4 regions of the Glutamicibacter ectropisis genome follow, and region 2 is predicted to be linked to each of the others. Evidence: riboswitches for the same ligand, from Rfam matches in the RefSeq annotation. Region 2 holds a riboswitch; each other region holds the start of a gene.

Region 1 (7,778 bases), 970 kb from region 2:
CGGCCACCCCTGGGGAAACCGGCGAGCCATACCCATCAGAGCGCCCAAACCTCTCGCCTGGATGCACCTACCTCGGCTCGGCGGCCCGTTACCCGCACACCGAGGGAGCTTTTGCCCACGAAGTGAATCTGCCAGCTCGAATGCTGCGCGAACTTCCTGAGGGCCTGTCATTGCGTGATGCAGCTTTGGCGGAACCAGCGGCAGTAGCCTGGCATGCGGTGTCGCGCGCCGGGGATGTTGCTGGCAAGAAGGCCTTGGTGATTGGTGCCGGCCCAATTGGTGCGTTGGCTATCGCGGTGCTCAAGCGTGCTGGAGCCAGTGAAATTGTTGCAGTAGATATGCACGAGAAGCCACTGGAGATCGCAACTCAGCTCGGTGCCACGTCCACTTTGCGTGCCGATGACCTGGAGGCCATTTCGCAGGTGCGTGCAGACGTGGTGATTGAGGCCAGCGGTAACTACCGCGGCTTGGCCTCAGCAGTACGCGGTGCTGTGCGTGGTGGACGCGTCGTCATGGTTGGCCTGCTACCAACCGGTGAACAGCCAGCTTTGATCTCTTTGGCGATTACCCGTGAACTGGAACTGGTTGGTTCCTTCCGCTTCAACGATGAAATCGATGAGGTACTTGCGGCTCTCGCCGATGGTTCCTTGCAGATCTCCGCTGCGGTCACCCATGAGTTCCCGGTGGCTGACGGTCTTGAGGCGTTTGAAACGGCCAAGGATTCCTCAAGCTCGGGTAAGGTTCTGCTGAACTTCCTAGACAAGTAGACCTGAGCTAGTTAAAACGCGGGGGTGGCCTTCCATTTGGAAGACCACCCCCGCGTTTTTGACTTAGGCCAGGCTAGTTAGCTTCGGTAACCTGCACCGAAGTGGTCACTGGGACCGGATTGGCGAAGAGATCAAGCACCGGGCAGTGAGCATCCACGGCTTGGCGCAGTTCTTCGTAGCGTTCGGCAGATTCTGGCCCGGCGATCTGCACCTTGAGATCTATCGAGGAGAAGCCAGGGCGGATCGAGGTATCAATGCCGAAGAGCCCGCGAACATCAAGCTGCCCGTCGGCGGTGATCTGTACATCGTCTACCTGGATACCTAGGTTCTGAGCATAGAGCCGGTAAACCACGACTTGGCAAGAGACCAGTGCCGCCAGCGCATACTCGACAGGGCTGGCTGCGACGTCGCTACCGCCGAGTGCTGCTGGTTCATCGACACTGAAGGTGTGCTTGCCGGCTCGGATGTTCGTGGCTACAGAATCAAAACCTTCGCCCTGAACGCTGAAGGTCAATTGAGCGCTGTGCGGTGCAGCCGAAATTCGTTCGCCCCACCCGGCCCCTGCTTCTTGCAGGCGCTGTGCACGGTCTTCGGCGACGGAAAGAGTGGTGGTTGCGTTAGGCATGGGGAGTTATCCCCTTTCTGGCGCAGGGGCGCCATCGTTTACGCTCTTGGATTTCAAGAAGCGTCGAATCTTCACCTGGGGCACCCCGCACAATGGCCTAGAGGGTTGCCGTCCACTCAGCCAGGGCTGTTATGAGCGGAACTCGTGATTCAGTACTTCCTTTCTAGCTGTCGAAACCACGCTCAGTAAAGTATCCACTTAACGTTTCGTCATGCCCGTCCTGTCTCTGCCCGTCGATAGGATGGAGGGTAGCAATCTGCTGAAACGCACTACCTATGGATGGCGAACTTGGAATTCCAACTCGACTACGAATCACTGGATTTACTGGTGACCGACGACGAACTTCGTGCAGGGCAGATGTACTACAAAGCAGGCCTAGTCCACGATGTCTACCGTTATCACGAAGGCAGAAGTGTACGCGTCACTGGTGTCGTCGTGGGCCGCGAAGTGTTGGCATCCTTTCGCCTTGTTAGCGATAGCATCGAATTCGATGGATATTGTGATGGCCACCCGGGCCAGCGTTCCTGCTCCGATATTGCCGCGCTACTTTTAGAGATCGTCAATGACGAATATGACCCATTGATCATTTCAGAAAGTGAAGCTGACCCATTCGCTTGGCGGCGTAACGCCATACCCCAATGGGAGCGCAACCTCAATCGACTATTACCGGTGGAGCAAGACGAAGAGGAGATCGTCGAGGAACCGCTGGGCTTGATCCTGAAATTCATCAGTACCCCTCGTTATGGCAGTGATGACTTGCTGACCCTTCAAGCTCGGCCTGCTAAACGCGGTGCCAAGAGCCCTTGGGTGCAGTCAGGAGTCAGCTGGAAATCTGTAGCTTTTGACGAACGCTTTCCTCGTGCACAGCGCCGTGCTGTTATGGAATTGAATCGACTGCGAGAGCAAGCTCAAAAGCAGAAATTCGGCCACGTGTGGGATGCCACAGACTGGGTCTCCCTGATGGAACTGCCCGGCAAAGACCTATTAGACGCATTTGCTGAGCTACGCGCAGCTGGGGTTGAGATCATCAATGGTCTGACGTCAGGCAAAGTAGCAGTGACCTTTAGCGAGGCCCAGGCTCACGCATACTTGGACATGCGTCGTGGTGAAAATGGTCTAACCGTTGAAGGGATCCTTAAGGGACCTGAGCCGGAGCATACGCACTTGCTGCCCATTGGCAATCCACCGACTCTCCTTGCATACTCGGTCAGGGCCTTGGACAAGTCCAAGGATTGGGGACTGGCAGAATTTGCCGAACCAGTTTCACCTGAACTCGCCACCTTCATGGCCTCCGGCGTGCAGTTCATTCCATCTTCAGATGTGGGACGTTTTGAAGAGTCCCATCTGGAACGCATGCGACAGTTGGCACCACTAAAAAGTGCCGATGTTTCTTACGATATTCCTGCAGCACCCCGCCCGGCACTTCGACTGCGAGTATCGAGCAATGCGGAGTCGGTGAGCCTGCACTACACCTGGAAGTACCCAGCTAAAGCGAGCAGGCAGCGAAGCGTTGAAAAAGAAATCATCGACTCGATCAATGACAAACTAGGCGACGACTCTTCGCTAGGACCCATCAACTCTCGTGGGATCTATGAAGATCGGAAACTGTCCATCGACGAGTCCATCGACTTCATGCTGTACACCCTGCCCTTTTTAGAAGAACATCCAGACATCCTGATCGAAGCCAACAATGACTTGCCCGAGTATCGGCTCATTGATGCTCCGGCCACGGTGAACATTGAAGCTGGCGAAAATACCGGAGACTGGTTTGACCTAACGGTCGAGGTCACGATCGATGATATTAAGGTGCCATTTGCGCTGCTACTTTCTGCGCTAACTTTGCATCTGGACTATCTCATCCTTGATGACATGACCGTCATTCCCATCGCTAGCGAAGATTTCGCGCAACTGCGACAGCTGATCGACGAAGCCGGCGAACTAGGCAAGGTCGAAGGCAATACCATTCGAGTTCACAAGTTGAGCATTGACTGGTGGCAGGAGCTACTGGACCTGGGCATTATCGAGGCTCAACATAGCCAGTGGTTACAGAACATGAATGAACTTTCCAGTGGTGAAGAGCTCCAAAAGGTAGAGCTACCAGAGAGTTTTAGAGCCAGTCTGCGTCCCTATCAAGAACAGGGAGTGGCATGGCTGAACTTCTTGAGAACCCACTCGTTGGGTGGCGTGTTGGCAGACGACATGGGCCTAGGAAAAACCGTCCAGCTGTTGGCTTGCCTTGAACAGGCTCGTATAGAGAACCCGGATCAGAAATTCCTCGTGCTGGCACCGACCTCCGTGGTCGGGAACTGGATTAATGAGGCACACCGCTTCGCGCCACAACTCAAAACGCGTGGGATAACCTCCACCTCAAAGAAGTCTGGGCAGAGCGTTGCAGAGCAGTTGGGTGATGCCCAGCTGATCGTTACCAGCTATGCAATCTTCCGCCTGTCCTATGAAGAGTTTGAAGCTGCCGGCTTCTCAGTACTGATCATGGATGAAGCCCAACAACTGAAGAACCATACTTCCAAGGGATACAAACAAGCCCGACAGCTACCCGTTCCGTGCAAGTTTGTTGTGACTGGTACTCCGATGGAGAACAACCTGATGGAGCTGTGGGCCCTAGTTTCCCTGGCAGCTCCAGGTCTCCTAGGTGGCCACAACGCGTTCAAGGACAACTACCAGAAGCAGATTTCCGATGGGGATAAGGAACGGCTGGATCGGCTCAAGAGCCGTTTGCGTCCTTTTGTCCTTCGCCGTACCAAGGAACAAGTGGTCCCTGAACTCCCTGCCAAGACGGAACAGATTCTGGAAGTGGAGCTGGAACCAAGCCATCGCAAAGCATATGACCGCCGTTTCCAACGAGTGCGCCAAGAAGTCCTGGGGTTGGTTGATGATGTTGATTCCAACCGGTTCAAGATCCTGCAGTCTCTCACGTTGCTACGTCAGCTAGCTCTAGATCCCTCATTGGTCGGTGAAGGTGAGGGCGCCAGCGCCAAGCTGGAATTGCTGCGCGAACTTATGAGCGATGCCGTGTCTGAAGGCCACAAGGTCTTGGTATTCAGTCAGTTCACTAGCTTCCTGACTAAGGCGAAAGCTGTGGCCCAAGAACTAGGAATCGATCATGGGTATCTTGATGGATCAACAAGCTCCCCTAAACGAAAGGAACTGATTGACGGGTTCACCGATGGTGACTTCCCGATCTTCTTCATCTCACTGAAGTCTGGTGGTTTTGGTATCAACCTCACGGCTGCTGACTACTGCATCTTGTTGGACCCGTGGTGGAATCCCGCAGCCGAGGCCCAAGCTATTGACCGAGCACACCGCATTGGTCAGCAGAACCCTGTGTATGTTTACCGCTTGGTTGCCAAGGACACCATTGAATCAAAGGTCTTGGCACTGCAAGCAAAGAAGACGCAACTGTTCCATGATGTTCTAGGTGCCGAGGGGCAGGCAGGGCAGCAAGCAGCCCTGAGCGCAGATGACTTCTTGGCCTTGATGGAATAGCCGAGGCTAGTAGCTAGACGAGTTCGTCGAATCTGATATTCAAACGATGCAAGAGTTCCCCAAAGTTCTGTAGTTCGCTTTCTTCCCACTCGGTGAGCTGCTTACGTAGCTCTTGACGCAAGGTGTTCCCGCTATCGCGCCACTTCTCATGAGCCATGGGCGTTGCGGAGACGAGCTGAGCACGACGGTCTGAGGGATCCTGCGTGCGATTCACCAGATTGAGGGATTCTAGCTGCTGAACCAAACGCGAAATTGTTGCTTTATCAAGACGGAGTTTTTCAGCCAAAGCACCCTGCTGCTGCGCATCATCACGGATCACTAACGACAAAAGTCGGTATCCGGGCGCCTGCAAGTCTGGGTGTACGGCCTTGGCACGCCGAATGATCATGTCCCTGGCGTGCAGAAGTATCGCAGTGAACTCTTCTTCAACCATTTGCAGCAGCTTTTCATCTTGCATGGGCACCATTCTATGGAGTGCACCGCGCCAAGGCAGAATTTTCCTGACGCGGTGCCTCAAATGTGAATTAGTGGCACATGATCAAAACTCGAGTTCAACTCTCTGCGCCAGCTGCCGTGACTAACTGCGAGCGTTGAGTTGCGTAGTCATCGATGTTTTTACAGATTTCATTGACACGCGGCTCAAAGGTGATTTTGGCATGGCCTGAATAATGCGGGGTAGCGATCACTTGTGGGTGAGCCGCGAGCCGTTGGGTCAGCTCGGGAGCTACCTTATTGAGCGGAGCTTCCCACCAAACATCTAATGCAGCGCAACCGATGCTCTTGCGTTCCAAAGCAACCAGTAGGGCCTGGGCATCAACAATTGGCCCACGTGAAACGTTGATGAGCAACGCATCTTCACGCATGAGACCAAATTCCTTTGCACCCAGCAAATTCTGGGTTTCATCCGTCAGCGGCAATCCTAGAATTACCACGTCACTGGACTCGAGAAGCAACGGTAAGTACTCCATGGACTTGACCCATAACAGGTTTTCGTCGGCTTCAGCCGTGGCTGATATGTTGCGACGAACCGCTACAGATTTCGCCCCCAAAGCAGAGACGGCCGCAAGAGTCTGGCGTCCTATGCCGCCCATCCCGATGAAACCGATAGTCAGATCCTTAAAAGTCCGGAACATGGGGACAGTTTGGTCGGTAGCCACTGTTTTCCATAGTCCATCGCGTAGTTCATTGGTGACTTCGAACAAACGACGTTCGTGAGCGAGGATGACCATCAGAATGTGCTCGGCGATGGACCGTTCGTGATGAGACGTCGTAGCGACCCGGGTCGTCTTTGGCAGGGATGCCAAGGCCACCCGGTCCGTACCCGAACCCGTGACATGTACTAGGCCCGCCTGGCATCGTTGGGCATCTTCGGGTGACAGCTTGGCACAGACCAGCACATCAGCTTCGGCAATCTGTTCTGATTGATCCTCGCTGGGCAGGCCTGCGATGAAATGCCATTCGTGCTCTGGCACTAACTGACGGAAGCGTGATTCGAAGCGGGACACAATAGGATCGCTGACCACGATCTTGAGCGGGTTTACCATCTTGGGCTCTTCAGCTCGTAGCTAGGATCGATGGATTGCATGTAGCCGGTGTCGTTCCGCTGGCGAAGTCCGCTGTCGAGATACTGCTGGTGCATGCGTTCCAAGGCCTGAGGGTCCAATTCGATTCCAAGACCCGGTGCTGTGGGGACTTTGACGCGCCCTTCTTGAATGCTCAACACGCCAGGCACAATGACATCGTCTTCTTGGCGCTTCCAAGGCCAGTGAGTGTCGCACGCATAGTCGATGTTCTCGGTCGCTGCAGCAAGATGGATCATGGCAGCAAAACTGATGCCAAGATGCGAATTAGAGTGCATCGAAAGACGCAACCCAAAGGTTTCTGCAAATCCGGAAAGCAATTTTGACCGGCTAAGCCCACCCCAGAAATGATGATCCGAGAGCACAATATCGATGGCCTTGGCATCCATAGCCGGTGGGAGATCAGCAAAGGAAACCACACACATATTGGTGGCAATAGGCAGAGAAATTTCTGCGCGCACCGCGGCGTTATCTGCAATGCTCAAACAAGGGTCTTCGAGATATTCGAGTGAGGACTCTAGCCGGTGTCCAACGTTGATAGCGGTTGGCACGCTCCACACTCCATTGGGATCTAGTCGCAGCGGAATGTCAGGAAATTCCTTGTGCAAAGCTTCAATCGCTGCGGCCTCTTGATCTGGAGGGAACACCCCACCCTTGAGCTTCAGGGCACGGAATCCGTAGTCGTTGACCATGATGCGAGCTTGAGCGACGATTCCTGCAGGGTCCTCGGCGGGTCCCCATTTATCAGGTTCTTGTCCGGGGTGGGCCGCCCATTTGTAGAAGAGGTAGCCGCTGAAATCTACATGTTCCCGTACAGCCCCGCCGAGTAGTGTGCTCACCGGCAGGCCGAGGATCTTGCCTTGGATGTCGAGACAGGCAACGTTGAACGCGGAGAGCACACGATCATCAAGTGAGGTGGTGGTGACCATGCCACCGGTTCCGTGCCCACCTTGGCCGTCATCTTGGCGTAGTGAAGCTGATACCAGACGGGAGATCACGTTGAGGTTGAAAGGATCAGCGTTGATCAGTTCTTCGGCTGCTCGGCGCAGACGATTCACGTGCACTTCATCGCCATAGGTTTCGCCTAGGCCGTAGTGTCCGCTGTCCGTGTGGACCACGATGATGGCACGCAACGCGTACGGTTCATGAACGCCCACAGAGTTAAGCAACGGAGGGTCAGCGAAGGCTACCGGGGTGACCTCGATTTTTTGAATCCTACAGAACGGTTGCTGATCTGGCAGGTCTTGGCTGAAGACTTGTTGCGTCGTTGCATCCAACATGAGCTACTCCCTTGGTCGTCTG
Region 2 (7,778 bases):
GACGAAAAACCACAATTTACTACCGTCTCGTGGATCTCCATGATGTTTGCGACCGGTATGGGCATCGGCTTGGTGTTCTACGGCGTAGGAGAACCACTGTTCTTCTACATGTCACCTCCACCAGGGACCGTCGAAGGATCTAGCGCCGCGGCCATGAGCACCGCCATGGGTACGACGCTCTTCCACTGGACCTTATTCCCATGGGCGATGTACGCCATCGTCGGCTTGGGTATGGCTTACGGCAGTTTCCGTCTTGGACGCCCACAGCTCTTCTCTGCCATGTTCTCCTCAATCTTTGGAGAGCGCGTAGTACATGGCTGGGGCGGTCGCACGATCAACATCTTGGCAATCATCGCGACCCTTTTCGGGTCAGCATGTTCGCTGGGCCTTGGCGCGCTGCAGATTGGTGGCGGTATCCAGTCCGCCGGCATTCTTGAGAAGGTCGGCTCCGGCATATTGGTAGTCATCATCGCGATTCTGACTGCATTGTTTGTAGCCTCTGCCGTCTCCGGCATTGAGCGTGGCATTCAGTGGCTGTCGAACATCAACATGGTGTTGGCAGTAATCCTGGCGCTCATCGTCTTTATTGGCGGACCGACGCTATTCATCCTCAACGTCATCCCGAACGCTGTGGGTTCATTCATTGGTGACCTGCCTCAGATGGCTTCGCGCACCGCGGCCTCCGGCGATGAAACCATGTCCAGCTGGCTGTCCTCATGGACCGTCTTCTACTGGGCTTGGTGGATCTCATGGAGCCCATTCGTTGGCCTGTTCATCGCACGTATCTCGCGTGGACGCACCATTCGCCAGTTTGTTACCGGCGTACTGTTGGTGCCATCGGCCGTGACCTTGCTGTGGTTCTCGATCTTCGGTGGCGGAGCCATCGGCTTGCAGGAACGTGCTGAGCGTGCCGGGAACACCGGAGATGCTTTGGCCAAGATGGTCGACGGGGCACCAGACATTAACTTTGACCTGATCCTCTTCGACCTGCTCGATAAGCTCCCGCTGAACGGCTGGATAGCGACCGTGCTGATGGTGATCACCGTTCTGTTGATTGCCATCTTCTTCGTCACGGGAGCCGACTCGGCTTCGATCGTGATGGGCGCGCTCAGTGAGCGTGGCGCCGAAGACCCGACCAAGAAGTCAGTGATCTTCTGGGGTGTCGCCACTGGTGCCGTTGCTGCCGTTATGCTGCTTGCCGGTGGAGATCATCCAGACGAGGCGCTCAACGGTTTGAAGAACATAACGATTGTTTCGGCCTTGCCATTCGTGATCGTGATGTTGTTGCTGTGCGTCGCGCTGTGGAAGGACCTGAGCCGGGATCCATTGATCTTGCGTGGAAAGGTTGCCCGCACCGTACTGGAGCAATCGGTGACCCAGGGCGTGGACCGGCACGAAGGTAGCCAGTTCGGCCTGATGACCACCGAGATTCCAATTGTTGCTCCGGCTGAGACTTCAGCAGAGGATGCTACCAAGTCAGCGCAGGTGTTTGTCACCGAAGCTGATGGGAAAGACTCTAAGGACTCCACCGAGTCAAAAGATTCCTAGCAAAAAATAGTGGAAGCCACGTCCCGCGGGACGTGGCTTCCACTATTTAAGCTGCCATTCTCTTGGCTAAGAGCTAGCTACGTGCTCGGCAGATCGCATTGATCTCTGGAATGCACGGTTCATTTTGCAAGCTCGTGGTATCGCCGAGTGTGGTGCCCTCAAATAGTTGGGTGAGCAGTCGGCGCATAATCTTGCCCGAACGTGTTTTAGGAACGTCCGGAACCAGAACCACATCGCGTGGCTTGGCAATGGGGCCAATCTGATTAGCTACGGTAGAGCGCAATTCGGCAATGAACTGTGCCTGACGGGCAGCCAGGTGCTCATCTGGGTATTCAGCAATCAATGACTTGTCCAAAGGAACCACAAAAGCGGTAGCGGCGTGGCCAGTCTTGGCATCTGGGGTGGGGCACACGCCAGCCTCAACGACACCCGCGTTAGTGACCAGAGCAGATTCAATTTCAATGGTGGACAGGCGGTGCCCAGAAATGTTGATCACGTCATCGGTGCGACCCAAAATGAAAATGTCTCCATCATCATCAAAGCGCGCCCCGTCACCGGCAAGGAACCATCCCTGTCCGACATACTGTTCCCAATAACTGGTGTAGTAGCGTTCTGGATTACCCCAAACGGTTCGTGCCATCGAAGGTCCCGTCTGGGTGATGACAATATTTCCCTGAGTGTTCGGTGCAACGCGCTGGCCTTGAGCATCAACGATGTCCACCGAAACTCCAGGCAGGGCGCGGGCAGCGCAACCAGGCTTGAAGTACTCGTCGGTGGGCAGTGGCGAAAGGATCGTGGCTCCCGACTCGGACTGCCACCAGGTATCTACCATGGGAAGACCTTCGGTGGTATCGCGACCTAACTGTTCACGGAACCACTTCCAAGCCTCCGGGTTCACTGCTTCGCCCACGGTGCCGCCAATATTGATGGAGGACAGGTCGTAGGAAGCTGGAATGCCCTGCGGGAACCAGCCCATCAACGAACGCACTAGCGTTGGCGCGGTGTAGTAGCTGGTGACCTTGTAGCGTTCGATGACTTCGAAGTGACGGCCAGGATGTGGGGCATTTGGTACGCCTTCGTAGATGACCTGAGTAACGCCGTTCGACAGCGGACCGTAGATCTCATAGGTGTGGGCGGTGACCCAGGCTAGGTCTGCGGTGCACCAGTGAACGTCTTGGTCTCGCTTTGAAACATCAGGGTTGGCGAAAAGCATGTTGTAGCTGGCGGCTGCCTGAGTCAGATAACCGCCGGTGGTGTGTACCAGGCCCTTAGGCTGTCCGGTCGTCCCTGAGGTGTACATGATAAATAGCGGGGTTTCCGAGTCAAAGGACTGTGCAGCGTGCTCGGTGGGCTGGGTGTCGACCACATCGTGCCACCAAACATCTCGGCCTTCGGTCCATGGGATCTCATCGCCTGTGCGGCGAATGACCAGGACCTTTTCAATTTCATTTTCGCCCGAGACCGCCTGATCGGCGTTGTCTTTGACCGGCACGGAAGTGCCACGACGGAACTGGCCGTCCGTGGTTACCAAGACTTTGGCTTTGGTGTCTTCCACGCGGAACTTCAGCGCCTCAGCAGAGAACCCGCCGAAAACCAATGAGTGGATCGCGCCAATGCGGGCGCAAGCCAAGGTGATGACGACGGTTTCGATAAGTACTGGCAGATAGATGACCACGCGGTCGCCCTTGACCACACCCAAGGATTCCAAGGCATTGGCAGCTTGGCTGACGCGTTCTTGCAAGTTCTTGTAGGTGACGGCTACACGGTCGCCGGGTTCGCCCTCGAAGTACAGCGCAACCTTGTCACCGCGACCGGCCGCAACATGGCGGTCGGCACAGTTCACCGCGGCATTGAGTTTGCCACCGAGGTACCAAGAAATCTGCGGGCCACGCTTGGCTACTGGGTCAGCGGGGAGAATTTGGCTGGTGGTGTGCCATTCGGTGTCCCAATCTAGAAGGTGCGCCGCTTCATCCCAGAATGCTTGGCGTGCTTCCTCTGACACCAGTGTGGCGGTCGATGCTGATTCGATGGTCATGAAAGATAATTCCTTGGAGTGTTAATGGGTGACAAGTTGAGAAGCTGCGGGAGAGGCGAAATCAGGTTCCCCGCTCGATAGCCAGCGCAATTGAAGCGTTGGCCGGGTCTTGTCCCTGAGGCTGTGCATAGTTCAGTGCCATGATCATCTCCATCGGTTCTGGCGGTAGCACCGGCCTATGGAACATGTGATTCATAGGTGGTTGCTGCGACGTCTAGGAGCCAGATCTCTCGGTCGCTCGGGATGGTTACCCGTCCATTACATGATTTCGAACGAATTGAATGCAAATCTTGCGTAACATGAAAAATATTCGATAACTACGTCACACGCACGAGATATTTCGTTATTTATTTCATTGAATGCCGGTTTGATCGATGATTGATGATTTTCATGAGTTCATCTTCGGTGGAATGCGAAGTTGCCTGTGCAAACCGCCTGTCAAACCGGCGCATCGTCACGACGAAATGTGACTTCGTGGCTTGGAAGCACCGCTTTGTTACGGCTACAAATGAATGAGAACCCATCCAGAGCGGCCGAGAGATCTGGCTCGATGACGCCGCAGCAACCACCCGATTTGCGGGACGGTGCTACCGCCAGGACCGATGGAAAGAATTGAGGATTTCTAATGTCATTTGGCGAGTCGCCAAACACCACAAGCTTGGACTTCAACCAGCTCAGTGATCCTTCGCAGGCTAGCGCCATGGGACTAGATGACTTCCAAGAGCAGCTGCCTACCCGGCAACTACTCAAGGTCACCCCAGGCCCTAGCGCAGACGAACAATATGATCGCTTGGCTGAAGTCTTCCGCCCGGTTTTCGCGCAGATTGCAGCCACCGCCAAGGAACGTGACCGGAACCGCGTACTGCCTTTTGAGCAGGTAGGCCTGCTCAATCGAGAACGCTTTGGGGCGCTACGTATCCCAGTCGCCGAAGGTGGGTACGGCGCACGACTGGTTGACGTCTTCCGTCTACTCATCGAACTTTCCGAAGCTGATTCGCATGTGGGCCAGCTATGGCGCGCGCATATCGCATTTGTTGAAAATGTTCTGGTTCTTGAAGATCAGGAACTACGTAGCAAGTGGGTTTCCCGCATTGCCGCGGGACAAATTGTCGGCAACGCGTACACCGAACGTGGCGGCAATGCGCTTGGTACCTTGAACACCAAAGCCAGCCAGGTTGATGGCCGTTGGCTGGTGACTGGTGAAAAGTACTACTGCACCGGCACTATCTTTGCCGACTGGACCACGGTGGCTGTGGCTCACCCGGAGCTTGCCGGGCGCCAGATTGCGGTGGTCTCCACCCAACATAGTGGCGTAAAAATCTTGGATGACTGGGATGGTTTCGGCCAGGGTCTCACCGGTACGGGAACCACGGAATTCCATCAGGTGCCGGTAGACACCTTCATGCCACAGCAGAAGAATGACCCTGAGGCAGCGATTTTCCAGCTGGTACTCATGGCCGTGCAGGCTGGCATAGCGCGGGCAGCACTGAATGACCTGCGTATTTCGGTGCAGAATCGTACGCGCATCTTCACCACCGGCACGGGAGTGCCGGTACACCGCGAACCACAAGTACTGCAATTAGTCGGTGAGGTCTCCGCAGAGTCCTTCGCCGCTGACTCGGTGGTGATCGGTGCTGTCCTTGAGGTTGAAGCCGCCCTCATCGACCCAGGGCTAAATGATGAGGAACGCTACGCGGTCTGTGAACTAGCAGCTAACCGGGCACAAACCATTGTCCAGCCACTGGTCATCGGAGCCACGAGCAAACTCTTTGATGGGCTTGGAGCATCGTCCACCAGCGTGATCTGTAACTTGGATCGACACTGGCGCAATGCCCGCACCATCGCCACCCACAATCCGGCCATTTATAAGGCACGCATCGTGGGTGACTACGAGATCAATGCAGTGCAACCGCAACGTCTCTCGGTCACCGGAGAAGACAGTAACCATCGGGCCTAAGGCGCATCCACGCCGCCCAACAAACTTCACTACTACTCAACTATGGCAAGGGGAAACTAATGAGCCAGAAGCGCGAAATTCTCTTCAATGCATTCGATATGAACTGTGTCGTGCACCAGTCGCCAGGCCTGTGGCGTCACCCAGAGGACAAGGCCTCGACCTACAACACCATTGGTTACTGGACCCACCTGGCCAAGGTACTAGAAAAGGGCAAGTTCGACGGCCTGTTCATTGCCGACGTGCTAGGCACCTACGATGTTTTCAACGGGACCAACGAGTCCCCACTGCGCTCCGGTGCACAGGCTCCGGTCAATGACCCGATGATGCTGGTTTCGGCCATGGCAGCAGTGACCGAGAACCTCGGCTTTGGTGTTACTGCAGGCACCGCCTACGAGCACCCATACGCTTTCGCCCGTCGCTTGGCTACTCTGGATCACCTGACCAATGGTCGCGTGGGCTGGAATGTCGTTACCGGTTACCTGCCTTCGGCTGCTCGCAACATGGGTCAGGAAGACCAGATGGAACACGACGAGCGTTACAACCACGCCGACGAGTACCTCGAAGTCATCTACAAGCTGCTTGAAGGCTCGTGGGAAGACGACGCTGTTCAGGCCGACAAGGAAACCGGGATCTACACCGACCCGGCCAAGGTGCACAACATTGAGCACGAAGGCAAGTACTTCAAGGTTCCAGGCATCGCTATCACCGAGCCTTCCACCCAGCGCACCCCAGTGATCTACCAGGCTGGTGCTTCCTCGCGCGGTATCAAGTTCGCTTCGGAAAATGCTGAAGCAGTCTTCGTGACGAGCCCAACCCGCGAAATCCTCAAGGCCACTGTCACCAAGATCCGTGATGCAGCCGAAGCGGCTGGCCGCGATCGCTATGACGTGAAGATCTTTGCGATGCAGACCATCATCACCGACGAGACTTCTGAAAAGGCTCAGGCTAAGTACGAAGACTACAAGTCCTACGCGGATATTGAGGGTGCTCAGGTACTGATCTCCGGTTGGATGGGTGTGGACCTGTCAGAGTTGGATCCTGACGAGCCACTGGGTTCCAACGTGAAGTCCAACGCTATCCAGTCTTCGGTGGAAACCTTCCAGAAGGCCAGCGGCGATGATGGCAAGCCATGGACCATCCGCCAGTTGGCAGAGTGGGTTGGCGTCGGCGGCTTCGGTCCGATCACCGTTGGTTCCGGTGCCGAGGTAGCGGAGAAGCTCATTGACTGGGTGGACTACACCGACGTGGATGGCTTCAACCTGGCCTACGCCATCACCCCTGGCACCTTCGAAGACGTTGTTGAGTACGTGGTTCCTGAGCTGCAGGCTCGTGGCGCATACAAGACCGAGTACGCCGAAGGATCACTGCGCAACAAGCTCTTCAACGCAGGTGACCGGGTCAAGGACACCCACCGTGCCGCCAAGTACAAGATTGCTAACCGCGTAGCTGCTCAGGGCTAACCTCCTGAGAAGCCGAGCGAGCTGCCCATAGACAGCCCGCAAATGCCCCAGTTCAAAATTCTGAACTGGGGCATTTTTGTGCCTTTGACGGCTGTTCTCAGGAGCATCGCATAGAAGCGAGCCAATGAATAGCCCCGGTGGCAGCACAGGGTTTGTGCGTATGGTGAAGGGCATGCGCATCTAGAACCTTAGGTCAGCGCAAGATGTGCTTCTGAAACCTGCAACAACTCTTGGAACAGCTGTTTGTTCCACTGGAATCCACGTTGAGCTTCATCCAGCACGGCTACGGCGCGAGTTTCGTCCTCACCGAAGATATCTAATTGCAGCCGATAGCGGTCTTTGTAGAGCTTCGGCTTCTCGATTTGCTCAAAATTCCACATGTTCAGCGCTTCAGGGGCAATGCCGTAGTGGCGGGCTACGAGCTTACCTATGGGAAGACCGCCGGATAGATCGCCGAGGTAACGCAGATAATGGTGGGCAACGAGCCTGGCAGGTTCGATAGCGGCCGCATGGATGGCTTCTACATACTCGGTCGTGGCAGGTAGAGCGGGTGGTAACTGCTCGAAGCCATGAGCAGGTAGGAGCACCGCTAGATCCCCATCGATATTTGCCGAGCGCTCCAGTGCAAGGTCAAAGATGGGAGATAGCTCAGCTTGGTGAGCCAGCCGTCGCACCTCCTGCTCCAAAGCTGCATAAATATAGTGATACTGCGAGATCAGTAGCGTGTAGTCACGTGCGCTACGCTCGCCAGCCATCAACGTCGTGATGAACTTACTGG
Region 3 (7,778 bases), 100 kb from region 2:
ACTCGAAGGGATTACCGATGATGCCTGCGCCCCCAAGCGAATCACCGAGCACCAATCCGTGGCCGATAACGACGTAGACAACGCCGGTCACAGCCAGTGCACTGAGCACCATCAGCATCATGTTGAGGACGTTGCGTCCGTTAAGCATGCCACCGTAGAGCATTGCCAGTCCTGGGAACATCAGCAGGACCATGGCGAATGCCGCCAGGAGCCATGCCATGTCAGCGGCTTCCATGATGGGCGCCCCTTTCGAAGTTTGTGTTTGCGAGCAACATCAAACTATCGACGCAACATTCCGCTTCGCTTTCCGATCCGTTTCCAATAAGCAACGCAATGTTTCATTTCACAGGCCAAATATCGCTCGTGTGAATTCTTTGTAAAAGGCCGGTCATCAGCTGACTTATTGTTGGCCAAACAAGCCACCACCGATAATCTGAATGGCAATTATTAGGTTCCGACGTGGCTTTATTAGCGAGTCGCTATAGATGAACTTGTAGAAATAAGTAGGAAACATCTCTGATTCAACTCAGAAATCCGAACCCCATAGGATGAGTCATATCAACCTTCACGGGTCAGTTCTTCAGACCCGAATGCAACAGTTGGAGCTGGTCTTGGCACCTTTAGAATTCACGGTCCTGCACATTCGCGAGTCCCGTGCCCACAACCCACAATTCCAGAATGAACTTGATGAGCTCAACGAGAATACGATCGGTCAGATCATCGATGCCGGACACAATGCATCGCTGATTCCGTGCAATGATTTGAGTATCGAGCAGATGCTCCAAATTGTGGATGCTTCAGATGCTGTGCTGATCATGGGCGGGGAAGATGTTGAACCATCACTTTATGCAGGTTCCTTGTCCTACCCTGGCGCGGGCCATCACGAGGTAGCTTCGGACCGAAACCAGATAGCCGCCATTCAACATGCCATCACGACCAAGACCCCACTGCTTGGAATTTGTCGTGGCCTGCAACTGATCAACGTTGCATTGGGCGGCACCCTGATCCAGCATCTAGATAATGCCGATGCCCATCGCGGCACAGGCAACGATCCCTTTATGGATACCCGGTTCGATTCGATCACTGCCGAGCTTGCAGAGGACCTGTCGGCTAAGGAGAGCCACAAGTGCACGCACCACCAGGCAATTCATGAGCTGGGTGAGGGTCTGCAGATCGCGGCCATGTCCACCGATGACATCATTGAAGCCGTCGTTCACGAGTCTGCGCCGGTCACGGGCGTGCAATGGCATCCAGAACACCCACTCACTGCCTCCACTCAGCTCCGAACGCTGATCAACCGGCTACAGGGACAGTGCACGCAAATTTCAGGATCAGTTTCAGAACTCATCAACGGCTAACAACAAGAGAGTTAATGCGCCTGAGGCTAGACTTGTTTATATGGCATTGACTCAGTTAACGGTCGTGGATACCGCGGTCGACATCCTGCAACAGTTCGGGTTAGCTGACTTGTCGATGCGTCGCTTGGCCAAGGAACTTGATGTTCAAGTTGGTGCTCTTTACTGGCATGTGAAGAATAAGCAGGAATTGCTCGCCCAGGTGGCAGCCAAGCTACTGAACACCCCGCAGCTCTCGGTCAAAGCCGAAGAATTCAACGCACCTGCTGACGCCATCCTTCAGCTAGCCCGAAATTTGTACCTAGCATTGTTGCCTATCCAGGACAGCCCCGAAGTCATTGAGGTTGCCACGGCCATGCAGGCCACCGAGTTGGCCCCGGTACTGCAATTGCGTGAGCTACTGGAAGCTGCCGGGCTGTCTTCCGAGAATGCTCGCCACGGTCAGCAACTCCTGCTCAACCACATTCTGGGCTCTGTCGCCTTCCGTCAGAACCTAGTGCAATTGGATGTTGATTCACCGATATCCGACGGATTCGACTGGGCTCTACAACGTGCTGTTGCTGGACTGGTTAACTAACAAATCAGTTACGCGGTCTCGACGACTGCCGCCGTACAAGGGGTTTCGCTATCTCAAGCATCCGCGATGAGCTAGCTGTATCGAACATCGAACGAATAATCCAAGGGTGATTCCACCACTCGGGTCACTCGTTCAGCGCTCCAAGGGCAAAAACCACAAAGAAAAATGCGCAGATCCAGAAGGCTACAAGCGCCCAATTGCCAAAGAACTTGTCCTCTTTGGAACCGGTTTTCTTTCTGTCCTGACGTTCCCATTCGAATACACCGATGAACAATAGGGCCAAGATCAAACTAATTACTGAAGCTGCGATCAATTTTTGGTTTCCTTCGACTTATTCACGGTTCTAATGATTGGTTTGCGGTGAGCTGCATCAGGAAGTTATTAGTCCTGGCACCCCTCAAGGGCTACGCGGGTCATCGTTTTTGGGCACACGGAATGAGACCAGTCCCTGGAACCGAATTTGTCGTACTCGCCGTTGACGAAAATCTCAACACCGTCGGAATTCGTACTCGTACGGTAAAACACTATGATCGGCTCCCCTTCAGTAGTTGGCGATGAAACAGCCAACTCGACATTGCGCTTACCTACTGCAGCGTCCATGCAGTCAAGAGCTTCAGCCGCTATCTGTTCCCCCTGAGTAAGGGTTAGTTCGCCACAAGAATCACGTGGAACATCATCGTGGAAAGCCGACGGCGCCCGATCGGAATTTCTGGATCTTTCGAATATATCTTGAGATCCGTGCTGTCCATCCGGCATCAATCCCGCGCATGCAGAAAGCATCAGCAAGGCTATAGCGGCCATAGATAACCCAACCGGAATCCTCATGTACCGAGTCTGGCACACGATTCGTCATTAGGTAATCGATGTGATCGATTCGTGACTTGGGGATAATAGCGAACTAGCTCAGTTTTCCGCCGGAAGCTTCGAGGTAGCACGAGGCGCACAGCGATTCGTACCAAACGTCTTCGCCATCGATGGCAACCTGATCACCATCAAAAACTACGGTGTCACCAATCCGCCGGGTATTAAACATGGCCTTGCGTCCGCACCGGCAAATGGTCTTCAGCTCTTCCAAAGAGTGGGAAAGCTCCATTAGACGAGCTGAACCAGGGAATGCGTGCGTGCGGAAATCTGTGCGGATTCCGTAGGCCAGCACCGGCACGTTATCCAATACGGCGATGCGCAAAAGATCATCGACCTGCTCGCGGGTCAGGAATTGCGCTTCATCCACCAAAAGGCACGCCACAGGTGGTGCATCCACGTGAGTCACTAGCGCTTCTGGGTCATCTCCCGAACTTTGTACGGCGAATTGCTCGCGAACGTTATCCTCGGGGCTGATGGTGAAATCGACAATACGCTCGATCCCCAGCCGTGAAACAATCGAGTTTTCACCCTTGGTATCAATGCCGGGTTTAGCCAAAAGGATTCGCTGGCCACGTTCTTCATAGTTAAAAGCAGCCTGAAGCAAACTCGTGGACTTGCCAGAGTTCATTGCACCGTAGCGGAAATACAATTTGGCCACTATCGCTCCTTGAAGAATCTTTGCGTCAGCCAACTAGTTGGCACCCTACGATCTTAGTGCCGGTGCAGTTTCTCCTCTGCCAACCAACGCCGGGTAACACTAAGCAAAGATGAACTCACATTGCATGACATAGGAAAAACGTTGAGCCCCCATCAAAGTTTTTGTAGCATGAAATCAACTTCACGAGTTCTGATCGCTGACACCACCAAATGGTGGTTTCAGCAAAGCTCCGACTGATCAGACACCAACCCCACAGTTGTACGGCGGGTGGTTCGGATGAAGAAGCGGCCTCGGATGCAAGAGCGTCACAGGCAAGAACAACAAGTGAAAAGGTCCTAGCTGCCATGCAAAGCTCTACCCAAGAACCACTAGCACTCCCCCAAAATTCTGCACGCTTCAGCTCAGACTGGATCAGCGCACGCTTTTGGAAAGATCGCACCACCGGTCAATTGACCATTGCAGCTGACGGACAGCTGTGGAATCTAGAACCAGAACAGCCAGAACTGTTGGATAAGGTTTTAGATCCGGCAACCGTCAACGACGCAGAATTCAACGCACACCTGAAAATCCTGTTGGTTCCTCGGGCCCACGAAATTGCTGGAACGTCCTTCTTCCGATTACGCCACCCCTAAACGGTGTCCTTGCCAGAGTGCTGCTTCTTGGTAGCGAAAACCAGCCAGTACAGTAGCGACATCACTGCAACGAAGGGCACTCCGAAAATCAGCGTGTACTTGAATTGAGGTACAAAGAATGAGGTCACCAGCAGCGCGGCAAGCAGGAGCGCTCCAACAATTGATGCTGCTGGATACCCGAATAGCTTGAATTCTAGGCTCTCGTGATCCTGCTTTACTTTGCGCCTGAAAGACACATGGGTCAACAAGATCATGAGCCAGGTAGCCAAGGCGCCAAAGGTTGCTAGGGATAGCATGATGCCAAACCCGCCCTCAGGCACCAGCGCGTAAACAATCGCAGCCACGGCGATACCTCCGGCGGACATCCATACCGCATGGACCGGTGCTCCTGCGCGGTTAGTTCGATGTGCCATGTGTGGTGCGTGACCTGCATCAGCCAGGGAATGCAGCATCCGAGTAGCGGCATACAGCTGGGCATTCATGGCCGATAGCGCAGCAATGATCAATACAAAATTCAGCACTGAATCAGCAAAAGGAATACCTACCTGGGACATCACGGTCACAAAAGGTGAACCGCCGGAGATCAATTCGCTGGTTGGAGCTACAGCCAGGATCAGCGCCATGGTGAATACGTAAAACAGCAAGAGTCTCAGGAAAGAAACCTTGAAGGCCTTGCGCACCGCAAGTTTCGGATTATGGGCTTCAGCAGCTGCGATCGAGATGGCCTCAATGCCCATATAAGAGAAGATCGCTACGATCACCGCACTCCACGTACCGAATAGTCCGTTGGCGAAGAAACCACCCTCTGCGCTGTAGTTATGCACCCCAAACTGATCGTGCGGATTGTGGAAGACCAGCCACAGCGCAATGATAATGAAGGCAAGAACCGCAAAAACCTTGATCGCCGAGAACCAGTATTCCGTGGTTCCGAAAACTTTCACGCTGGAAAAATTCACTGCCAGAAGGACGGCAGAGAAAATGCCCACCCACCAAAGGCCCGAAATTTGTGGGAACCAATACTGCATGTATTCGCCCACCGCACTGACTTCGGTACCTACCGCAAAAATCAGCGCCGACCAATAAAGATACTTGGTGAGGTAACCGGCAAAGCGACCAAGATAACGTTCGGCGTAAACGCCGAAAGATCCCGCCACCGGTTGTTTGACCGTCATCTCGGCGAGCGCACCCATCACCAGTAACGCCACCACGCCACCGATCACGTAACTGAGGATGACCGATGGCCCTGCCATCATGATGGCCAGCTTACTGCCAGCAAAAAGTCCGGTGCCGATGGCACTGCCCAGGGCGATCATGGACATCTGTGCCGGAGTCAGTGTTTTCTTCAGGCCCGACCCGACGTCAGTGGCGCGTACCGGCTGTTTGCCCAACAATATTCCCCTAAACCTCATACGAACAGCACGGCATCAAAACATGCCGTGCTGCGTATAAGCGTACTCTGGCCACATCAGACCAGAGGTGACGCTATTGGTAGGGTTTGTTTCTGTTTTACCGGTTAGGTCACGGCATTTCGTACGGAGTACTCTTCACGTTGCCACGCGTTGGTGTGCAGAATTTCACGCAGTTTCTCCACTGCATCCCAGATATCGGTGCGGGTGAGGTACAGCGGGGTGATGCCAAAGCGCAGGACTTCCGGTTCGCGGTAATCGCCAATCACGCCCTGGTCGATCAAGGCCGCGATGATTTCGTAACCGTGCTCATGGCGGAAGCTCACATGGCTGCCTCGTGCTGCGTGCTCACGCGGTGTCACCAGTTCTAGCCCATAGCCGTCGCACCGCGTCTCCACTAGTTCAATGAACAGGTCTACTAGTTCCAGGGACTTGGCGCGCACCTGAGCCATATCTGCCTCTAACGCGATATCCAGTCCCACCTCCACCATGGACAGGGAAGTCATGGGCTGAGTACCGCACATGAATCGGCGGATATCGTTGGCCGGGGTATAGCTCTGCGACATTTCGAATGGCTTGTTGTGCGACCACCATCCCGAAAGTGGCTGCCAGAAGCGTTCGTGATGACGCTCGTTGACCCAGATGAAGGCCGGTGAGCCTGGTCCACCATTCAGGTACTTGTAGGTGCAGCCCACGGCATAGTCTGCATTGGCTGCATTCAGGTCGACCGGTACTGCCCCGGCGGCATGAGCCAGATCCCAGATCACCAGTGCACCAGCATCGTGGATTGCTGCGGTGATTTCATCCATGTTCCACATGGAACCGGTCCGGTAGTTCACATGTGACAGCGCGACGACGGCTACGCTGTCATCCAAGGCTTCGCGAAGTGAAGCTTCGTCGTCAATCAGCTTTACTTCGTAGTCGACGCCGGTTTCCGTTGACAACGAGTTGACCAGATCGGCCAATCCCTCAGCAATGTAAATGTCGGTAGGGAAATTATCGCGTTCGGTCAGGATCACTCGACGATTCGGGCCATCGGCCTTTTGCGTGCGCAATGCTGAAGCCAAGGCTTTGAAGAGGTTCAGCGTGGTGGTGTCGGTAATGGCGGTTTCATTCGGTTTTCCACCCAGTAAGCGACCGAGTTTATCGCCCAGCTTCAGTGGCAATTCAAACCAGCCGGCGGTGTTCCACGAACGGATTAGTCCCTGTCCCCATTCTTCGCTCACTACTTGGGCTGCGCGTTTGGCGGCACCCTTCGGTAGAGCTCCGAGCGAGTTCCCGTCAAGGTAAATGGTGTCCTCGGGCAGAATGAACCGATCTGCAAAAGCGGTCAAGGGATCGGCCTGATCCAACTGGGCCAAGGATTGACGAGTCAGTTCGGTAGACATTTTGCTCCTAAGATTTCAGTTCTCCACGCTGTAGTCAGCGTAGAATCAAATACAAAACCAAGCGAGCAAATCTGAACTTACTTAAAGAATGAGGTGAAATTTTCGTGGAAAATTCTCTCTGGGAAGTGCAAGGCGATGCCGTTCCGAATCCAATTCGCGTTGATGACACTGACCTAGCGATCCTCTCAGAACTGAGCAAGGACGGCAGAATCCCGAACAATGTTCTCGCGAGCAAAGTCGGCGTCGCGCCATCCACCTGTCTAGGGCGCGTCAAGGCTCTTCACACCGCCGGAGTCATCACCGGTTATCACGCGGCCATCAATGAGAAACTGCTCGGTGTGTCGGTTAATGCGATGGTTTCTATATTGGTCTCGCCTTCTGCACGTGACCGTCTGCTCGCTTCAGCAAAGTCTCTGCAGCAACTTCCAGAGGTCAAAGAAGTCTTCGTACTCGGCGGATCACCTGATTTGTTGGTCCGGGTAGCCACCAGAAGCATCGAAGATCTACGCACATTTGTTGCTACCCACTTGGGGGCCAACCGGGCGTTCTCTTCAACCCAAACGGCAATCATTTTTGAGCATCTGAGCTAAGCGCTTGCTCTAAATTTGGCTCCACACGTTCCGACTCGCGTCTCTCATCTGGATCTCATGTGTATCCGGAACAATGAGAAGCATGGGAAAGGAAACATTGCGCCGCGTTATGGCTTCACTGGCTGTCATAGCGGTCCTCTGTTTAGCCGTGGTCGGAGTCAGCCGTGTCTTAGGTGGTCCCTCGGATCAAGATCTTGGTGAGGGGTTTACTTTCAAAGAAGTTCCGCCCTCTCCGACCAGCGGTATACCTAATCGGCCGACACAGTCACCAAGTACCTCGGGATCCAAAACTGCAGAAGCAACTGCTA
Region 4 (7,778 bases), 290 kb from region 2:
TCATGTGCAGAAGCTTATCGTGATTCACCTTTGCGACAAGGATGCGCCCTGCAAACATCGCGATGCCAAGGCCGTATACACCTCGCGTGACTATGCCATTGGTGCTTTTGAATGCTGAACTAGGGACGTTGCAGGTTTCGTTTCACTGTTGTCGACGCGACCCGAGGTTCGAGTGCAACCGGTGGCACGATAAGCTGACACGGTGAGTGAGCAACCAGCAATCTGCGAACATTCCTACGCCGAAGAACTACGTGTCGCCGCGCTACACGCGGCTCGAAGTGCAGCTGATCTACTGCGCTCTACCTTCCGCACTTCGGTAAATGCCGAACATAAAACCAATACTCATGACTTGGTCACCGAGATTGATCGGCGCAGCCAACAGATCATTACCGAATCTTTGCTCACGACGGTGCCTAGCTCTTGGGTCCTAGGAGAAGAAAAGATCTCTGCCCACTCCGGTCAGCAGACTCCTGGAAGTGTGCAATGGATAGTTGACCCCATTGATGGGACCAGCAACTTTGTCCACGGCATTGCCTTCTTTTGTATTTCTATCGCAGCCGCAATAGACGGACAGCTAGTTGCCGCGGTAATTATTGATCCGATTTCAGGTGACGAATTCACCGCTAACCTCGACACGGCGCTGCTCAACGATGTTCAGCTCAACCCAGCGATGCGTCCAGCACAGTCCCAAGCCAATCTCATGACCGACTATCCAGGGGCCGAGTCATTAGAGCGAGACGGTGAGCTGGCACTACAGCTCTTTGGCCAGTGGATACAGGACTTCGCCACGGTGCGGCGCAAGGTCAGCGCCGCCCTAGCTCTAGCCCATGTGGCTGCCGGCTGGTGCGATGCCACCATAGGTTTTGATACCAAGGTGTGGGATGTGGCCGCCGGAGCCCACCTGGTACGCATGGCTCATGGTACTTTCCGAGGATTGTCTTTCGGGCATGCGGATCTAGCTGATCACGAGTGTCCAGGATTTATCGCTCAAGGTCCAGGAGCAGACTATCCATCGCTGGATCGCGCCGCGCAACATATCCACCAGTTGCGCACTCGTGGCACGGCTGAAGAAGTCTGACAATAGCTAAGTTCCGCCTCGACCCCTCGGCTTAATACCGATTCGGACGTATCATAGCGACATGGAACCACTATTCCACCGGACCGCACACTCCGCCGTGCGGCACCATGGAGGCGGAGGAGTGATCCTGGGAGGCCTCGGAGCAATAGCTCTCTTCGGCGCCTTCGCAGTGATGTTGGCTATGCAGTCTTCGGACTGGGAGCCACTGCTCATCGGTATTAGCATGGGCGTTTCCGCAGTACTCTTTGGCGTGGTGTATCACTTCACGCATTAGAGACTGACGCTAAAAGATAAGACTGTGGCCCCGGACGCTAAGCATTCTTAACGTTCCGAGGCCACCATACTGTCCGCTACTCTTTGCTCCCTTTACAGGTGCGTTGGGGCAAACATCTTCAGCAGAGTCTTGACCACAATGACATTCGGTCCCTGCTCAGCCAACGCTTCTGTGAGCGCTGCACCGATTTGATCCACCGCTACCTCGCGAGCTGGTACTCCAAAGGACTGAGCCAGCGCCACGAAGTCAGGTCGTGCCAACTCGGTGGCGGTTGCTTTGCCAAAGGCACCTTCCATATATTCGCGCAGGATGCCGTATCCACCGTCATCAACAATCAGCCAGGTCACCGGAGCTTGATGTTGCTTGGCCGTGGCCAGCTCAGCAATCGAATACATCGAGGAGCCATCACCGCTGACCGCGAGTACACGCTGCCCGGTGCCAATGGCCCCGCCAATAGCCGCAGGGAAACCATAGCCTAGCCCGCCGGCACCCTGGGCCGAATGGAACTGCCCATCTTTGGCGTCCCAGCAGCTCCAACCCCAGTAGGCGGCAATGGTCATATCCCAGAAGGTCTGCATCGACGCTGGTATCGCTTCACGGATATCGGCCATGAACTTTCGTTCCTTGGCCAAATCTTGCCCGTCAAGACGCTCCTGAATTTTCTCCAGAGTGTCAGCTACCACCTGCTGGGGGCTGCGGCCATGCCACGAGGCCCGGGAAGTGAAACCAGCGGCTTTCAGATCCCGGTCGAGGAACTTCAGTGCCTCGCGAGCATCGGCACGGATACCCAGTGCCGGAGTATTAGATTCCAGCACCCGCGGTTCAGCATCAATCTGAATCATTTTGCCGCGCGGTTCCATGGTGAAGTAATTACTGGTCACTTCTCCCAATGCAGAGCCGATCACCAGCAGTACGTCGGCATCTTCCATGACCTCGGTGGCGTGGCGATCTTCAACCCATGACTGCAAAGACAGCTCATGGTTCCAGGGGAAGGCTCCATTGCCGCCGGGGCTGGAAAGTACCGGTGCCTGCAGGGTTTCGGCCACCGCGAGTAGTTCTGCCTGTGCCCCGGCACGGCGTACACCGCCACCGGCGATAATCGCCGGGCGCTGAGCATCCGAAAGCCAGTTGATCGCTTCGCGAACCAGTTCTTCACGGGGTGGGTGCTCATAGGCTTCAGCTAAAGCATCCTGTACCGGTGGAACCATCACCTGTGCGAGGAGAACATCCTGTGGCACTTCCACCCAGACCGGTCCCATAGGCACGGTGATGGCCCGAGCCCATGCATCCTGAATAGCCGAGGGGATGCCCGAAGCATGGTGGACGGTTTGCTGGAACTTGGTGACGTTGGCAGCCGAAGCCTTCTGGTCATCAAGCTGGTGCAGCATGCCTTTGCGTCGTGCACCCAATCCATCTAGTGGAATCTGGCTGGCCACGACGACCATGGGCACACCGGTGGCGTACGCTTCCTGCAACCCGGCCAGGGAAGTCAGTGCGCCTGGTCCGGTGGAGAGGAAGAGTACGCCCACTTCGCCGGTGGCACGGGAGTAACCATCGGCGGCGAAGGCGGAGTTGTTTTCTACGCGCGAGGAAACGAATTCCAAGTTGGAACGCGACAGCGCGTCGAACAGCCCCAAGGCGTGCTGTCCGGGGATGCCGAACACAGTTTTGGCGCCCAGCGCGCTCAGGGTCTCAATGACCAGGTCGCCACCATTGCGTTGGGGCTGTTCGCTCATTACTTGTTCAGCCCCTTGTTGGAACGGAAGTCGCTGATCAGGGAGATCAGGTCGTAGGTGACGTGGCTGGCGGCGACGCCGGTCAGTTCTGCGTGGTCGTAGGCTGGCGACACCTCAACGATGTCGGCGCCCACGATGTTCAGTCCGCGCAGGCCACGCAGGATTTCGAGTAGTTCACGGCTGGTGATGCCGCCGGCTTCTGGAGTTCCGGTGCCCGGTGCGTGGGCAGGGTCCAGCACGTCAATGTCCACCGAGATGTACAGCGGACGGTTGCCAATGCGATCACGCAGCTTGTCAACGATTTCGCGTACACCCTGGTAGTAGACGTCCGAGCTGGTCACGATACCGAAGCCGAAACGCTTGTCGTCTTCCAGGTCTTTCTTGCCGTAGAGCGGGCCGCGGGTACCTACGTGGCAGATCGCCTCGGTATCCAGGATGCCTTCTTCGACCGCACGGCGGAATGGAGTGCCGTGGGTGTATTCGGCACCGAAGTAGGTGTCCCAGGTATCCAAGTGGGCATCGAAGTGCAGCATGGCCACCGGGGCACCGGCGCGCTGCGAAGCTGCACGCAGCAGTGGCAGTGCGATGGTGTGGTCGCCACCGATGGTGACCAGGCTTGAACCATCTGCGGTCAGTTCCAGAGCTTCGTCCTGGATGGTTTCAATAGCCTCGTTGATGTTGAACGGGTTAACTGCGAGGTCACCGGCGTCCACTACCTGGCTCTGCGCAAATGGTGAGGTATCGGTGGCTGGGTTGTAAGGACGGATCAGGCGCGAGGATTCACGTACGTGGTTGGCGCCGAAGCGGGCTCCTGGGCGGTAGGAAACGCCGGTGTCAAAAGGTACACCGATGATCTTGATGTCGGCGTTTTCAACCTGGTCAAGGCGTGGCAGGCGGGCGTAGGTTCCAGCGCCTGCATAGCGTGGAATAACCGCTGCGTTGATTGGCCCTAGGTGGCCGTTTTCCTCAATGCGGACTTCTTTCATGTTCTTGCCCTCCCGGCGCTTGACGACATTAATCGCAGTTGCCTAATACGAAACTTCAGTTTCCTATTATGCTATTTTGTTATCGAAGTCACGTCAAGATACACGCACCCAAATCTGAGACTATTACCCATAAACCCGCTTAATGCATTAGATGCCGTGACCCTATAAGGGTCACGGCATCTAACAAGGTGCAATCGGTGCAAAACCTGCCTTCAAAGATCCGTCCTGCATTTCTGCTGCGCAGGAATCCGGACTTAAGACAAGGGTGGTTCGCGGTAGTTTTTGATACTGGCCTTAACAAGTGAACGGTCGAGCTCATGGATGGCCACCGCAAATCCAGCAGAAAGTACCAAGGACTTCAGCATGAGTTCCGAAAGGTCATCGGCCACATAGACCAACTGAATGGGGCCCACAAGGATGAGTAAGATGATCATCCACAGGCCATAGGACCAGGAAACATGAGATTGAGCCATTTGCGGGAAGCGGGCGCGACGTCGAATCGTGCGTAGCCCGATGACCACAATCACCACCGCGATAATGACTGCGCCAATGAAAAAGAAATTACGTTGCGTGCGAATCCACGTCAGGGTGGTGCCGGCAAGAACGCCAACAAGCACCGAAGCCCACCAGCCGATGCAACGGAGCTGATCCCGTGCACCAGTTTCCTCGCTTGTCCTCACGCCACTCCTATCAATCACCGCACTCAGTGCGCACGATGAGCACACCTTTTTAGAATACGCGCTTGGCAACACCACACCGAATAGGTGCCGAACAGATCAGAGGATCAAAGTCCACGTCACCAAAGCGACTTCATCGGACTCGTTTTCCCAGCTATGCGGTTCCCGCCCGGAAAAAGTCATGGTGTCACCGGCCTCAAGTTCAACGCGCTGCTCAGGCAGAACGAGGGTGAACCTTCCGGCAATCACATGCAGCACTTCTAATTCGCAATCCACCGAATACAGTTCTGCTTCACCGACACCTTTGGGTGCAATTTCAGCTCGGATCATCTGTACCCGTTTTTCACCGCGCGGAGTCACCAGCTGTTCGGTAATCCCATCACCGCCCAAGGACACCCGCGGTGCTTCGTGAAGCCGAACCAACATGGTTTCGGGCACTTCGAATAGCGTCCCCACCTCAATACCCAGCACCTCGCACAGCTTCAGCAGTGTTGACACCGAAGGGCTCGTCAAATCTCGCTCCACCCGCGAAAGAAACCCCTTGGTTAATCCGGAAAGCTCGGCCACCTGGTCGATAGTCATGCGCTGTCGCTGACGTACCCCACGTAACCGAGAACCAATATTGATTGCAGCTCCGCTTGATTCCACGGGCAGGGTTTTCATGCATTCACTCCATCGGGTCGTTCGTTAGGGCACACCAGGCAACGATTGAGTGATTCAAGGGTTCACCGCGGCGAGTTTACTAATAGTAAACAGAGCATAGCGCCCAGCCTGCAAATATGCTGTGTCTCACACGCTTCATACTCAAGGCACGTACATACTTACTTAGACTCTGTGCATGGATCACAGCAAAGAACTCCTGCAGGAATATCTCTCCGATGCCCGCGAAGCCATCGTCTACAAGGCCCAAGACCTGAACGATCGCCTGGCCCGCAAACCACTAACCCCCACAGGAACGCATATCCTTGGTGTAATCCATCATCTGGCCATTACGGAATACGGATACTTCGGACAGTGCCTGAACCGCACCATTGATGATCCCTATATCCAAAACCTCTTGGACATCGATGATCCACAAACCGATTTCCTACCACCGGCCCAGCTCAGCGCTGACAAAATTATCACGCTCTACCAAGAATCGACTGCTTTCGCCGACGCAGGGATCCGGGCCTTGCCTCTGAACGCGCCGGCGGAAGTTCCGTGGTGGATTCGCCGACGGCACACCACACTCGAACATCTCATGGTGCACATGATCGCAGAAACCTCTCGGCATGCTGGCCATCTTGATATCGTGCGCGAACAGCTTGATGGTTTCGTCGGTTTACGTGCGGCAGCCCCAAACCTCCCCGACTATTCAGCGGCACAATGGGCCGAGCAATACGAAGCGATCGACCGCCTCGCCACCACCAAAACTCAAGAGTGAGCACCAGAACAAGTCACATAACGGAACAGATCTTCATTCTGCGTAGCACCGGCGGGTAGCATCACAAGTGTTGCTTCACGAGACACGGCGTTAAGCTCCGACTAGCCGTGCACCAACCCCAGATTCATGGGTGGTTCGGATGAAGAAGCGGTCCGTTCACTCACTGTGTTCGGGCAAGAACTCAGCGAGAGCGCATCACATGGCATATTCTGTTCTGCCCATCCTCGACCGCCAAACCGGTCAAGTGCAATTTAAGTTCCAGGGCCAATGGCTGATCCGCTACGTTGATGACCCCGGGCAACTAGAACACTTACTAGCCCGCTGCGCACGTCGTCCGCTCTTCAACCCTGATTCCTCTGAACTGGTCCTGGGTGTGGCCACGGTCGGGCAATCACAGGGGCGCAGCATTGCTTTTAGCCTTGCCAAATTCCCAAGCCTGAAGCCCCTCACTAAACTTGGTAGCTGACCCGTTCACCGAGTTTCGCTAAGAAATTCGACCTGCCAAGAGAGCTGTTTTCGTGATGTCGAACCCCTCAACAACCGAACCGACTCGTGCCCAAATCCAACGATGGCGAAAGTACCTCGCCGATGAAGTCGCCGAAGGCGCTATCTACCGAACCCTCGCCCAGAAGAAAACCGGGCAGGAAAAACAGATCCTATTAGGTCTGGCCGAAGCCGAAGCCCGGCATGAGGAACACTGGCGGTCCAAGCTTGGAGAGCATTTCAAGCCAGTGCGCCCCTCATTGCGCCGTACCATCCTGCGTTTCCTCGCTCGCAACTTCGGCTCAGTCTTCGTGCTGGCTATGGCACAACGCTCAGAGAGCAGCTCGCCTTACCGTAATGACAAAGACGCGACCGCACAAATGGCCGCCGACGAACAGGTCCACGAAGAAGTAGTGCGTGCGTTGGCCACCGCCGGCCGCGCTCAGCTCTCAGGCAACTTCCGTGCAGCAGTCTTTGGCGCCAATGACGGGTTGGTCTCCAACTTGGCACTGATCATGGGTATCGGGGCCACCGGCGTTTCTTCCACCTTTGTACTCTTCTCCGGTATCGCAGGGCTCTTGGCCGGTGCGCTGTCCATGGCAGCTGGCGAGTTCGTCTCCGTGCGTTCCCAGCGTGAGCTACTGACCGCCTCTCGACCCACCCAGGTCACGCTCACCGCGGCCCCCAACCTCGACTTGGATTCCAACGAGTTGGTGCTGATCTATAAGGCCCGCGGTATGAACGATGAGGATGCAGAACACCGCGCCGCCGAACGCATGGGGTTGTTCACCTGTGACTGCAACCCATCATTCTCGTTGAACCCTGAGGAACGTTCAGAGGAATTGGAAAGCGAACACGAGGAGCTTGGCTCCGCCACGGGCGCCGCTTTCACGTCGTTCTGCCTCTTTGCTTCCGGTGCGGTCATTCCAATCCTGCCGTACATCTTCGGACTCAGCGGTTTGACGGCCATCATCATCTCCGTCGTTTTGGTGGGCATTGCACTGATGATCACCGGCGCGATCGTCGGATTGCTCTCGGGCGCTTCCCCGCTCAAGCGTGGTCTGCGCCAGTTGGCCATCGGTTGGGGTGCCGCCGCAGTGACATACTGCCTGGGTCTACTC

The links. Region 2 has a riboswitch for S-adenosylmethionine ahead of acs (acetate--CoA ligase). Riboswitches for the same ligand answer to the same signal wherever they lie in the genome.
Region 1: linked by a shared signal. The riboswitch ahead of QMQ05_RS13940 (OsmC family protein) and the one ahead of acs (acetate--CoA ligase) in region 2 are both predicted to bind S-adenosylmethionine.
Region 3: linked by a shared signal. The riboswitch ahead of QMQ05_RS01135 (hypothetical protein) and the one ahead of acs (acetate--CoA ligase) in region 2 are both predicted to bind S-adenosylmethionine.
Region 4: linked by a shared signal. The riboswitch ahead of QMQ05_RS02925 (hypothetical protein) and the one ahead of acs (acetate--CoA ligase) in region 2 are both predicted to bind S-adenosylmethionine.

Annotation. Positions count from the first base shown of each region.
Region 1 is NZ_CP125942.1:2,962,527-2,970,304, reverse strand. It holds gene QMQ05_RS13945 (L-idonate 5-dehydrogenase) at 1-767, shown strand, start outside; gene QMQ05_RS13940 (OsmC family protein) at 841-1,392, opposite strand; SAM riboswitch class IV at 1,422-1,542, opposite strand; gene QMQ05_RS13935 (DEAD/DEAH box helicase) at 1,681-4,896, shown strand; gene QMQ05_RS13930 (MarR family winged helix-turn-helix transcriptional regulator) at 4,910-5,353, opposite strand; gene QMQ05_RS13925 (NAD(P)-dependent oxidoreductase) at 5,448-6,440, opposite strand; gene QMQ05_RS13920 (enolase C-terminal domain-like protein) at 6,434-7,756, opposite strand.
Region 2 is NZ_CP125942.1:331,203-338,980, forward strand. It holds gene QMQ05_RS01570 (BCCT family transporter) at 1-1,548, shown strand, start outside; gene acs (acetate--CoA ligase) at 1,622-3,583, opposite strand; SAM riboswitch class I at 3,731-3,833, opposite strand; SAM riboswitch class I at 4,101-4,192, shown strand; gene QMQ05_RS01580 (acyl-CoA dehydrogenase family protein) at 4,209-5,540, shown strand; gene QMQ05_RS01585 (LLM class flavin-dependent oxidoreductase) at 5,600-7,000, shown strand; gene QMQ05_RS01590 (heme oxygenase (biliverdin-producing)) at 7,189-7,778, opposite strand, start outside.
Region 3 is NZ_CP125942.1:230,054-237,831, reverse strand. It holds gene QMQ05_RS01160 (ammonium transporter) at 1-235, opposite strand, end outside; gene QMQ05_RS01155 (gamma-glutamyl-gamma-aminobutyrate hydrolase family protein) at 612-1,358, shown strand; gene QMQ05_RS01150 (TetR/AcrR family transcriptional regulator) at 1,399-1,932, shown strand; gene QMQ05_RS01145 (hypothetical protein) at 2,057-2,245, opposite strand; gene QMQ05_RS01140 (thymidine kinase) at 2,831-3,454, opposite strand; SAM riboswitch class IV at 3,633-3,778, shown strand; gene QMQ05_RS01135 (hypothetical protein) at 3,799-4,086, shown strand; gene QMQ05_RS01130 (amino acid permease) at 4,083-5,477, opposite strand; gene kynU (kynureninase) at 5,600-6,880, opposite strand; gene QMQ05_RS01120 (Lrp/AsnC family transcriptional regulator) at 6,985-7,470, shown strand; gene QMQ05_RS01115 (hypothetical protein) at 7,553-7,778, shown strand, end outside.
Region 4 is NZ_CP125942.1:619,987-627,764, reverse strand. It holds gene QMQ05_RS02965 (GntR family transcriptional regulator) at 1-4, opposite strand, end outside; gene QMQ05_RS02960 (inositol monophosphatase family protein) at 203-1,078, shown strand; gene QMQ05_RS02955 (hypothetical protein) at 1,140-1,352, shown strand; gene QMQ05_RS02950 (thiamine pyrophosphate-binding protein) at 1,445-3,088, opposite strand; gene speB (agmatinase) at 3,088-4,074, opposite strand; gene QMQ05_RS02940 (hypothetical protein) at 4,329-4,754, opposite strand; gene QMQ05_RS02935 (helix-turn-helix domain-containing protein) at 4,851-5,414, opposite strand; gene QMQ05_RS02930 (DinB family protein) at 5,590-6,174, shown strand; SAM riboswitch class IV at 6,248-6,360, shown strand; gene QMQ05_RS02925 (hypothetical protein) at 6,374-6,640, shown strand; gene QMQ05_RS02920 (VIT1/CCC1 transporter family protein) at 6,696-7,778, shown strand, end outside.